DNA from 2 places in the Nonomuraea sp. NPDC049129 genome. Region 1 is predicted to be linked to the other one. Evidence: predicted binding sites of a transcription regulator. Region 1 holds the regulator's gene; the other holds the start of a gene.
What was found. The regulator HrcA, encoded in region 1, represses chaperone genes, less so after heat shock. The targets are predictions, from matches to a motif close to TTGGCACTCTCNNNNNGAGAGTGCCAA.
Positions count from the first base shown of each region.

Region 1 (5,275 bases):
CGGTTGCCGAGGGGTTTCGGGGTTGATGTCCGACTGCGAGATGCGTCGCGTCGCATCATCGTCCGGCGGCGGCTGCGGGGGATCCTGGCTCATGGTGCCTCCGTAACGAAGTCGATCAGTTCCTCGACCCGGCCGAGCAGCTCGGGCTCCAGGTCCGTGAATGCCGAGACGGCGCCGAGGATCCGCCGCCACGCGTCGGCCGGCTCCATCCGCCAGCCCAGGGCGGCGATCACGCCCTCCTTCCACGGCACCCCGCGCGGCACGTCCGGCCAGGCCGGGATCCGCAGCACGGAGGGCTTGACCGCCTGCCAGATGTCCACGTAGGGATGGCCCACGACGAGCACGTGGGGTGAGGTCACCTGAGCGGCGATCCGGCTCTCCTTGGAGCCCGGCACGAGATGGTCGACCAGCACGCCCAGCCTACGCTCCGGCGACGGGCCGAACTCGGCGACGATCGCGGGCAGGTCGTCCACGCCCTCCAGATACTCGACCACGACGCCCTCCACCCGGAGGTCGTGGCCCCAGATCTTCTCCACGAGGGCGGCGTCGTGCACGCCTTCCACGTAGATGCGGCTCTCCTTGGCCACCCTGGCCCGCAGGCCCTCGACGGCTATCGAGCCGGACGCGCTCCGCCTGGGGCTCGACACCCCCGGGGCGGCCGGCCGTACGAGCGTCACGACCTTGCCGTCCAGCAGGAACGCGGCGGGCGCGAACGGGAACAGGCGGCGCTTGCCGAAACGGTCCTCCAGCGTGACGGCCTCCTTGTCGCAGGCCACCACGGCGCCGCAGAAGCCGCTCTCGGCGTCCTCCACGACCAGATCGAGTTCGGCGGGCACCTGGGGGATCTTGCCCTTGCCCGGCCGCCGCCAATTTCCCGCTAGAACATCGCCGTCGTACACACGGGGACCGTAGCAAATCACCCGCCCGCCGCAAGGCGCTTGCGATGAGAGCTCCGCCGGGTCACCACCATGATCGTCGTGATGACGGCGGCCAGCACGCCCAGACCCGGGATCACCAGCAGCGCCGCCACACCGCCCACCAGCCCGCCCGCGGCGGCGGCGAAGTCGCGGCCGACGCCGAAGCGCACGTTGGTCGGCTCCTGGGTCGTGCAGGTGAACTGGTAGTCGCCCTTGGCAGGCGCGTTGACCACGAGGATGAGCTGCCACTGCGTGCCGTTGACGGTGACCCGCTCGGTGCCGGACGTCTTGGCGAGCCTGGCCTGGCCGGGACCGCCGTCGATCCGGCACATGTAATGGACCTGGCTCTCACTGGCGAGGTACACCACCGGCTTCTCCGCCGGGTCCAGCGGCACGGTGACGCTCTGGCCCGCCGTGAACGTCTTGGACGGGGCCACCGCGCCCACCGTGTTCAGGATGCCGCTCACGAACACTCCCACCCCGACCAGCCCGGCGAGCAGCGCCAGGCCCCAGGCGACCGCGATCCACCGCAACCGCGGTCTGATCAACTTCGGGTCAACCTGAGGGCCGAACCGCTGCGGCGTGCCGTAAGGTCCGGGCTGGTACGGCTGCTGCTGCCCGTAGGGGCCGGGCTGGTAGTGCTGCTGGCCGTATTGCGGCGGACCATATTGGGGCGGCGGCGGGCCGTACTGGGGAGGTTGCCCCTGGTACGGACCCTGTCCCGGCGGTGGACCGTAGGAGGGGGGCTGGGAGTCGTCGGTCATATCGGCCAGTGTGCGCCCTATTGGCGGCCACTCGCTAGCTCCGGTGTTATCGCACCTTGTGGGCGGGAGCCGTACACTTGGCACTCGGGAACACAGAGTGCTAGACCTGTCGTTTCCTGAAAGGCAGAGGTAGGAGGTGAGCGCGTGCTCGACGATCGGAAGCTGGCGGTGCTCCGCGCCATTGTCGAAGACTACGTGTCCACCAATGAGCCGGTGGGCTCCAGGGCGCTCGCCGAACGCCACAACCTGAAGGTCTCCCCAGCGACGGTCAGGAACGACATGGCCGCCCTGGAGGAGGAGGGCTACATCACCCAGCCGCACACCAGCGCGGGCCGCGTGCCGACGGACAAGGGCTATCGCCTGTTCGTCGACCGGCTCTCGCAGGTCAAGCCGCTCTCCGGAGCGGAGCGCCGGGCGATCGAGACGTTCCTCGCCGGCGCGGTCGACCTCGACGACGTGGTCACCCGCACGGTGCGGCTGCTCGCGCAGCTCACCCGGCAGGTCGCGGTCGTGCAATACCCGACGCTGACCCGCTCGACGGTCAGGCACGTCGAGCTCGTGCCCCTGCACGACCGGCGGATCATGCTCGTGCTGATCACCAACACGGGCCGCGTCGAGCAGCGGGTGGTCGAGCTGCCCGAAGTGGTGGAGGACACCCGCATCGCGCACCTGCGCGCGGTGCTCAACGCCTCCCTCGACGGCTGCGGCCTGCTCAACGTCCCCGATCAGGTCGCCGACCTGCCGGAGCGGCTGCCCGTCGAAGACCGTCCCGTGGTGGCCACTATCCTGTCGGTGCTCCTCGAGACGCTGGTCGAGCGCCATGATGAGAAGATCGTGTTCGCCGGTGCGGCCAACCTCGCCGGGGCCGACTTCTCGACCGGGCTGCGCGATGTGCTCGAAGCACTGGAGGAGCAGGTCGTGCTCATGCGGCTGCTCGGCGAGACTTCCACAGACACCCCGTCCACGCTCACCGTGCGCATCGGCTCGGAGAACCCGTTCCTCCGTGGCACGTCGATCGTCGCAACCGGGTACGGTTCTGGCGACAACGAACTGGCCCGGCTAGGCGTGCTAGGCCCCACGAGGATGGACTATCCCGTGACGATGGGCGCCGTGCGCGCGGTGGCACGCTACGTCAGCCAAATCCTGGCTGCATCATAAGAGGTCGATAAGTGGCAAACAGCGACTACTACGCCACCCTCGGGGTGCGCCGTGACGCCAGTCAGGAAGAGATCAAGAAGGCCTACCGCAGGCTTGCCCGCGAACTCCATCCCGACGTCAATCCGGACCCCGCGACCCAGGAGCGGTTCAAGGAGATCACGCAGGCCTACGAGGTGCTGTCCGACGCCAACAAGCGTCAGATGTACGACCTGGGCGGCGACCCCTTCGGCGGCTCCGGCGCGGGCCAGGGAGCGGCCGGCTTCGGCGCGGGCTTCCCGTTCAGCGACATCATGGACGCCTTCTTCGGCACGGCCGGGGGCGCGCGCGGGCCCCGTTCGCGGGCCAGGAGAGGGCGCAACGCGACCATCCGCGTCGAGCTCGACCTGCGCGAGACCGCCTTCGGCACCACCCGCGAGCTGGTCGTCGACACGGCCGTGCTCTGCGAGGTCTGCCAGGGCGCGGGCGCCGCGTCCGGCACCCACCCCGACACCTGTGACATGTGCAACGGGCGCGGCGAGATCTCCCAGGTCACCCGGTCGTTCCTGGGCCAGGTCATGACCTCCAGGCCGTGCCCCCAGTGCGGCGGCTTCGGAACGATCATCCGCCACCCGTGCCAGGAGTGCTCGGGTGACGGCCGCGTGCGCACCCGCCGTACGATCAAGGTCCGCATCCCCGCGGGCGTCGAGGACGGCACGCACATCCAGCTCGCCGGCGAGGGCGAGGTCGGCCCCGGCGGCGGCCCGCCCGGAGACCTCTTCCTGGAGATCGTCGAGCGCCCGCACGAGATCTTCGAGCGGCGCGGCGACGACCTGCACTGCACGGTCCAGATCCCGATGACGGCCGCCGCGCTCGGCACCAACCTCGCCGTGGAGACGCTCGACGGCTCCGAGGAGGTCGACGTGCGGCCGGGCACGCAGTCGGGCCAGGTCATCACGATGTACGGCAGGGGCGTGCAGCGGCTCAACGAGACGGGCCGCGGCGACCTGCTCATCCACGTCAACGTGGAGACCCCGCTGCGCCTCGACCCGGCGCAGGAGGAGCTGCTGCGCGAGCTGGCCAAGCAGCGTGGCGAGGAGCGGCCGCCCGGGAAGTTCGCCCCCGGGCAGCAGGGGTTCTTCTCGCGGCTGCGGGACGCGTTCAACGGCCGCTGAACGGGACACGTTCAACGGCCGGTGACCCGTAAGGGCACCAGGAGTTCGCCCGGGAGGGCCACCCGGGCGGTGATGCCGTGTGGCGGCGACTCGTCCAGCCACACGCGCACACCGAGCCGCTCGGCCAGCCTGCCCACCACGTAGTGGCCGAGGTAGCGGGTGGGGGCGGCGAAGAAGCGCCGTTCGCCACGGAGCCGGGCGTTCGCGGCGGCGCGCTCTCCCTCGGTCATCCCCACGCCCTGGTCGACGATCGCGATGTGGCACTCGCCCTCGCGTGTGCTGGCCCGGATCTCCACCTCGGTGTCGGGCGCCGAGCAGGTCAGCGCGTTGTCGACCAGCTCGGTCACCAGGTGCGCGATCTCGGCGACGGCCGTGCCCCTGAGCAGGGCGTCGTCCACTTCGCCCAGCACCGCGCGGCCGGACCCGGCCGCGCTCAGGGCCGAGCGGAGCACGTCGCGTACGGCCACGGGATCGGGCGGGCGGCGCGGGCGGCCGGTGGCGGGCCGGTGGGGCTCCTCGGCCGCGGGCCCCGTCGTGTCCGGGGCCTTTCCGGCGAGCCGGCGCGGCGCCGCGCGGGCGATCCTGGCAGGGACGGTGAGCAGGACGGTCAGCCGGGTCTTCAGCGCGCACGGCCAGCGCCGCGCGCGGCGGGTGTTCCTGGACATGAACGTCATCAGAACCACCCGTGGATACCCCGGCGTTCATGCCGGGGAGGGAACGGGAGCGGGAGCGGGAAGGCCCTTGAGGGCCTGAGTGTGCCCTGAGGTTCACCGTTCAGTGGTGGTCTCCTTGCTCGTGGTGTAGCTGTAGCCGTCGGCTCTTTGGACGACGCGTCCGGTGTGGACTCCGGTGTGTTTGCCGTGGGTGAGGGTGGCGCGTACGAGGTCGCCGGTGGCGAACCCATGGACGTGCTTGATGCGGGGGAGCCGCAGGCGGGGGAATCCGTACCGGTCGGTGCGGGTTCGGCGGTAGGTGTGTTTCGCAGGAACTCTTCGACGGGTGTTGTGTTCTTCGCCTGGTTGCACGGCTGGCACGCCAGCGTCAGGTTGGAGATCCGGTCGGAGCCGCCCCGCGCCTTGGGGTGGATGTGCTCGACCTGCAAACGCGTACCCGCCGCACCGCAGTACGCGCAGGTCCGGCCCCATTTCTCCAGCAGGTACTGGCGGACTTCGTATCCGGCCAGCGTCCCCTGCTGGTACTCGACGCCTTCCAGCGGCTTGCCCGCCGACATGGCGTGCGTGTCGAACGCGACGCGCTCGATCTGGATGGCGCGCACGGGTGCCCA
Region 1 is NZ_JBEZDU010000001.1:759,623-764,897, reverse strand. It holds gene AB0B64_RS03330 (DUF4870 domain-containing protein) at 1-93, opposite strand, end outside; gene AB0B64_RS03325 (DUF3097 domain-containing protein) at 90-899, opposite strand; gene AB0B64_RS03320 (hypothetical protein) at 917-1,681, opposite strand; gene hrcA (heat-inducible transcriptional repressor HrcA) at 1,826-2,839, shown strand; gene dnaJ (molecular chaperone DnaJ) at 2,851-3,990, shown strand; gene AB0B64_RS03305 (ATP-binding protein) at 4,002-4,655, opposite strand; gene iscB (RNA-guided endonuclease IscB) at 4,664-5,275, opposite strand, start outside.

Region 2 (5,275 bases), on a different contig from region 1:
CGTCCACGCGCGCGAGATGTTCGACCGCGCGGTAACGGTTGCGGTCCGAGGCCGTCACGAGCCCCTCGAACGCCTCCTCCACCACCGAGTCGAACGTCAGCACCGCGAACCGGTCCTGCTCCGTCAGCGTGTCGACGATCCGCGCCGCGGCCCGGCGGGCGGCGACCATCTTCCAGCCGCCCATGCTGCCCGACCTGTCCAGCAGCAGTACGAGGTCACGCGGCGTGCGCGGCGACTCCAGCGCCGGGGGCAGCACGGTCAGCGAGAACGCGCCCCGGCCGTCGAGCTGCAGCGCGGTCGAGGCCTCGAACGACAGCCGCAGGATGAAGTCGCGGTCCAGCCGCTCGCCCGGCCGCAGTCGTACCGTATGACCCTCTTCCTCGACCACGTGCAGGCTGGAAGCCAGCTCCCGCAGGTCCAGCCCGGCGGGGTCGATCGTCGCCGTCAGCGACAGGCGTACCGGATCGGGGAAGCCGGGTAGGAGCACGGGCGGGGTGATGCGCGAGGCGTCGGGGACCGCGTCGGTGTCGGGCGCGGTGCCGTCGCCGGCGCCGGGGCCGTCGAGCGGCGTGCCCGGAATGTAGCGGGGGGCGACGACCAGCGGGAAGCGGAACGTGGCCGCGCCGTCCTCGTACGGCAGCGGCTGGCTCAGCGTGAGCCGGACCGTCACCCGCTCGCCCGGCAGCAGGTTGCCCACTGTGATCGTGAACACGTCGGGCCGGTCCTCCTCGGCGATCGCGGCCCGCTTGCCCTCGCGCAGCGCCCGGTCGTAGTCGGCCCTGGCCTGGCCGCGCTCCTTGAGCACGCCGTCGATCACCCGGTCGTCGGCCTCCATCCTGAACCCCGTCACCGCCGCCCTGTCGGGCAGCGGGAAGACGTAGGTGGCCTCCAGCGTGACGTCGTACGGGTTGCGGAAGCCCTGCGTAACCTCGACCTCGGCCATCAGGCCGGAGATGTCGGCGGACACGTCGACGCTCTCCAGAGGCAGGTTCCCGCGCGCCGTCCGCAGCGCGCCGAACCCGGCGTCCGGCACCGGCAGGCACCGGGTGGGCTCGAGCGAAGTGATCTTCATGCTAGCTTCCTCTCTTCGAGCAGCGCCAGCAGCGGTGCCGCCGCGGTGAGTACCGCCTGGATGTCGTCTTCAGCCGGGGTACGGCCGGCGCCGTCGAGCACGAGGGTCACTCCGTCGGTCAGCCTGATCCCACGCACCAGCGCCCCGTGCCCCCTGGGCCGGGGGAGGTGTGCGGGTCGGCCCGCGCCGTCGGTCGGAGGAGTATCGGCCGGTCGGAGAACGTCGGCGGGCAGGGGCACGTCGGCGATGCCGGTGGATGGGGGAGCGTCGGTGGGCGGGGGATGCGGAAGGGCGGGGCCGGTCGCATCGGCGGGGTGCGCGGCCCAGAACCGGCCGCGCGGGCTCCCGGATCGAGTCGCCGAGCCGTCGGGGAGGGCCGCCGCCTCAGGCGTCTCGCCTTCCGCAAGGCCTGTCTCGCCCTCCGTAAGATCCGCCGCATCCTGAGCCGCCTCGCCCTGGGGCGCCGTCGTCCCAGTCGTCGTGGCGTCCAGAACGGCCGCCGTCGCCGCGACGTCCTCGTCCAGAGTCGACCAGCCGGGGTGGGCCGTCCGCTCCAAGGTCGTGTCCGTGGCGCCGGTCAGGGCGGTCTGGATCTCCGCGATCGACCGCCCGGCCGCCTGCAGCCGCTTGATGGCCACGAGCTGCAGCAGATGCCGCCGGCCGTACTGGGCGATGCGTCCACGCCTGGTCAGCGGTGGGTCGACGAGGCCGATCGTGGTGTACCACCTGATCAACCGCTCGCCGGGCACGTCGCGGACCCGGCCGTTGAGCGGCTGCGCGTGCGGCTGGGCGTGCGCGCGCAACGCGTCGGCGGCGCGCTCCGCCAGCTCACGGATGGTCCAGGTCTCGCTCATACCTTCACAATTACACTGTCACTATTGCAGTGTCAACCAAGAGAAAGCGGGCAAAGGGGACTGGATCGCATAGAGACCCTGATGTCGAACCACGGGGAGGAACACATCATGGCTACGATCACCGGTCCGCTCTCGGGCGACGCGAAGAAGACGGTCGCGACGGCCCTGCAAGGAGCCCTGGTCGATCTCCTCGATCTCTCGCTGCTCGCCAAGCAGATGCACTGGAACCTGACCGGCCCGCACTTCCGGCAGATCCACCTCCAGCTCGACGAGGTCACCGCCCTGGCCCGTGAGCACGCGGACACCATCGCCGAGCGCGCCGTCGCCCTGAGCATCAACCCGGACGGCCGCGCGGCCACCATCGCCAAGTCCACCAAGCTCTCGCAGCCGGAGAACGGCTGGATCGAGGACGGCAAGGTCGTGGCGACGATGACCGACATCCTGGAGGCCGTCGGCAAGCGAATGCGCGAGCGCGTCGCCGCGACCGACGAGCCCGACCCGGTCAGCCAGGACCTGCTCATCGCGGTGGCTCAGGACATCGACAAGCAGCACTGGATGTTCCAGGCCCAGCGCTGACGCCGCCACAGCCCGGGGCCCGCGCTCCGGGTCCCTGGCGGCGCACCGCCGCGCTCATCCGGTGGCCAGAGATTTCGCGCAGAATTTGATCTCGCGCCTCCCTGTCATTCATGTCGGCGGGGTCGACTAGCGTGGCACCTAGAGGGAGGCCTCACGATGTCCAGCAAGACTCTCCTCCGCACGGGCCCGCTCTGGCAGGGCGGGATGAGCCCTTACGGCCCGCTGGAGCCGCCAGGTGGCGACGATCTGGCGCTGCCCGGGGGGTTCAGCGGCCGGGTCGTGGCCCGCTCGGGCCAGAAGGTGGCCGGGCTGACGTGGCACGCGGCGCCCGACGGCGGCGCGTGCTTCCCTGACGGCACCGGCTGGATCTACGTGTCCAACTCCGAGCTGCCGCTGCTCGGCGGCGCGTCCGCGCTCCGGTTCCGCGCCGACGGTTCGATCGCCGACGCGTACCGCATCCTGTCCGGGACCGACCGCAACCGGGCGGGTGGCGCGACGCCGTGGCACAGCTGGCTCTCCTGCGAGCTCGGTGACCGCGGCCGGGTGTTCGAGTGCGATCCGTACGGCATGCGAGCCGGGCGCCCCCGCCTGGCCATGGGCCGGTTCAAGCACGAGGCCGCCGCCTGCGACCCCGACCGGCAGGTCGTCTACCTGACGGAGGGGGAGCCCGACGGGTGCTTCTACCGGTTCAGGCCCGGCGACTGGGGCGATCTCACCGAGGGCACCCTGGAGGTGCTCTGCCTCGCCGGTGACTGGAAGCCGGTGCCGTCGCCCGCCGCGGTGCTCAAGGCCACGCGCCACCAGATAGACGACGCCCGCCACTTCGACGGCGGCGAGGGCTGCCACTACGCGGGCGGGGTCTGCTACTTCACCACCGAGGGCGACAGCGGCCTGTGGGCCTACGACGCCGAGACCTCCACGCTCGACCGGATCTGCGACGGCGTACGCGCGATCACCGCCGCCCCCTCGGGCGACCTCTACGTGGCCAGGCAGTCGACGGAGATCGACGTCATCACCCCCGACCGGGCGGTCACGCCGTTCCTCAAGCTCGGTGGCCTCAGCGGGGCCGAGCTCACGGGGCTGGCGTTCGCGCCCGACGGCGGGCGGCTCTACTTCTCGGCCAGACGCGGCCGCGAGGACGGCCGCACCTTCGAGGTGGCCGGCCCCTTCCGCGCCTAGCCCGGTTCGCGCACGCCACCTCCGCCGATCGCGGGGAAGCCGATCGCGGGGAAAACGGAAGTACGGGCCTAGCCGGGCCAGCCGGGGACGACCAGGACCGCCCAGGCGACGAGCGGGCCCGCCACGACGATCACCGCGACGTAGGTCAGGAGCCGGCGGTAGAAGACGTCCGGGTCCATGCCTCTGACGTTGGCCACGAGCAGGGCGCCCGTGGTCGAGAACGGGCTGACGTCCACGATGGCCGACGACACCGACAGCGCCGCGGTCATCGCGATCGGTCCCAGCGTGCCCTGCGCGAGGAAGGGTACGGCGAGCGGCACCAGCGCGCCCAGGATGCCGACCGTGGAGGCGAAGGCTCTGAGCGGGCGGTGAACTAGAGGTCGCGGCTCCACTCCTGCTCGGTGACCTCGATCCCGTTCTCCGTCTCCTTGTGCTCCGCTTCCAGCTCGAACCCGGCGGCCTGGTAGATGCGCCGCGCGCTGTCCAGACAGTCGCGGGTCATCAGCGTGATCCGCTTGTAGCCCTCGGCCTTGGCATGACGCAGGCACTCGCTCACGAGCCGTCCGCCCAGGCCCAGTCCGCGGGCCGACGGCTCGACCAGCAGGAGCCGGAGCCGCGCGGTGGTGTCGTCCTCCCGTACGCAGAACACGCACCCGGCGGGCTCCCCGCCGACCTCGGCGATCCACCCCATGTCGCGCGACGGGTCGTAGGCGCCGATGATCCTGGCCACCAGCCGCTCGAAGTCCATGCCCCAGCCGTACTCCCGGCTGTAAAGGACGCCGTGCCGGTAGACGACCCAGCTCAGGTCGCCCGTGCGCAGGGGGCGGATCACGTACGGCTCGCGCTCGCCGGCGCCCTCCAGCAGTGTCCTGATCGTGGCCATGCTCGCGACCAGGCGTTCCTGTCCCGGCTCGGGCAGCGTGGTCAGCAGTCGCTCGGCCTCCTCGTCCGACCGCGCGTCCAGCAGCCCGTACGACTCGACGCCCGCCGCGGTGAGCCGGACGACCTGCTTGCGGGCGTCGGTGGCCGCGCGCTCCTTCGAGATCAGTCCGTCGCCCTCGAGGCGGGTCAGGATCCTGCTCAGGTAGCCCGCGTCGAGACCGATGAGGGCGCGCAGCTCGCCCGTCTCCAGCCGGCCTGCGTGCCCGAGCTCGAACAGCACCCTGCACTCGGCCAGCGAATAGGGCGAGTCGAGCATTCCGGCCTGAAGGACGCCGATGACCTTCGTATAGAACCGGTTGAAGGCTCTGATCTCGGCGACTCTTGCCTTTGTCAACGAACTCATTGCTTTAGTCAAGCATGAGAGGATGCCTTCTGTGAAGCACCTGTATATAGGCGGATATGGGCCCGGCATCGTCACCCCCGGCGGAGAGTTGACCCGCCTCACCTCGTCCTCGTTCCTGGCCGCGCATCCGAAGCTGCCGGTGCTGTACGCGGTGGGCGAGCTGGCCCAGGGCTGGCTGAGCGCGTTCAGCACGGAGGCGGCCGCGCTGGCCCCGCTGGACGAGCGGCCCAGCATGGGTGACAGCCCCTGCCACGTGGCGGTCGATCCGGAGGGCGAGCTGCTCGCCGTCGCCAACTACGGCGACGGCAC
Region 2 is NZ_JBEZDU010000022.1:34,222-39,496, reverse strand. It holds gene AB0B64_RS45630 (VIT domain-containing protein) at 1-1,072, opposite strand, end outside; gene AB0B64_RS45625 (helix-turn-helix domain-containing protein) at 1,069-1,926, opposite strand; gene AB0B64_RS45620 (DNA starvation/stationary phase protection protein) at 2,035-2,502, shown strand; gene AB0B64_RS45615 (alkaline phosphatase PhoX) at 2,659-3,681, shown strand; gene AB0B64_RS45610 (hypothetical protein) at 3,750-4,073, opposite strand; gene AB0B64_RS45605 (helix-turn-helix domain-containing GNAT family N-acetyltransferase) at 4,055-4,966, opposite strand; gene AB0B64_RS45600 (lactonase family protein) at 4,989-5,275, shown strand, end outside.
Region 2: AB0B64_RS45620 (DNA starvation/stationary phase protection protein) is a predicted target of HrcA. The motif match lies at 1,936-1,962, and genes of this name have one in related genera.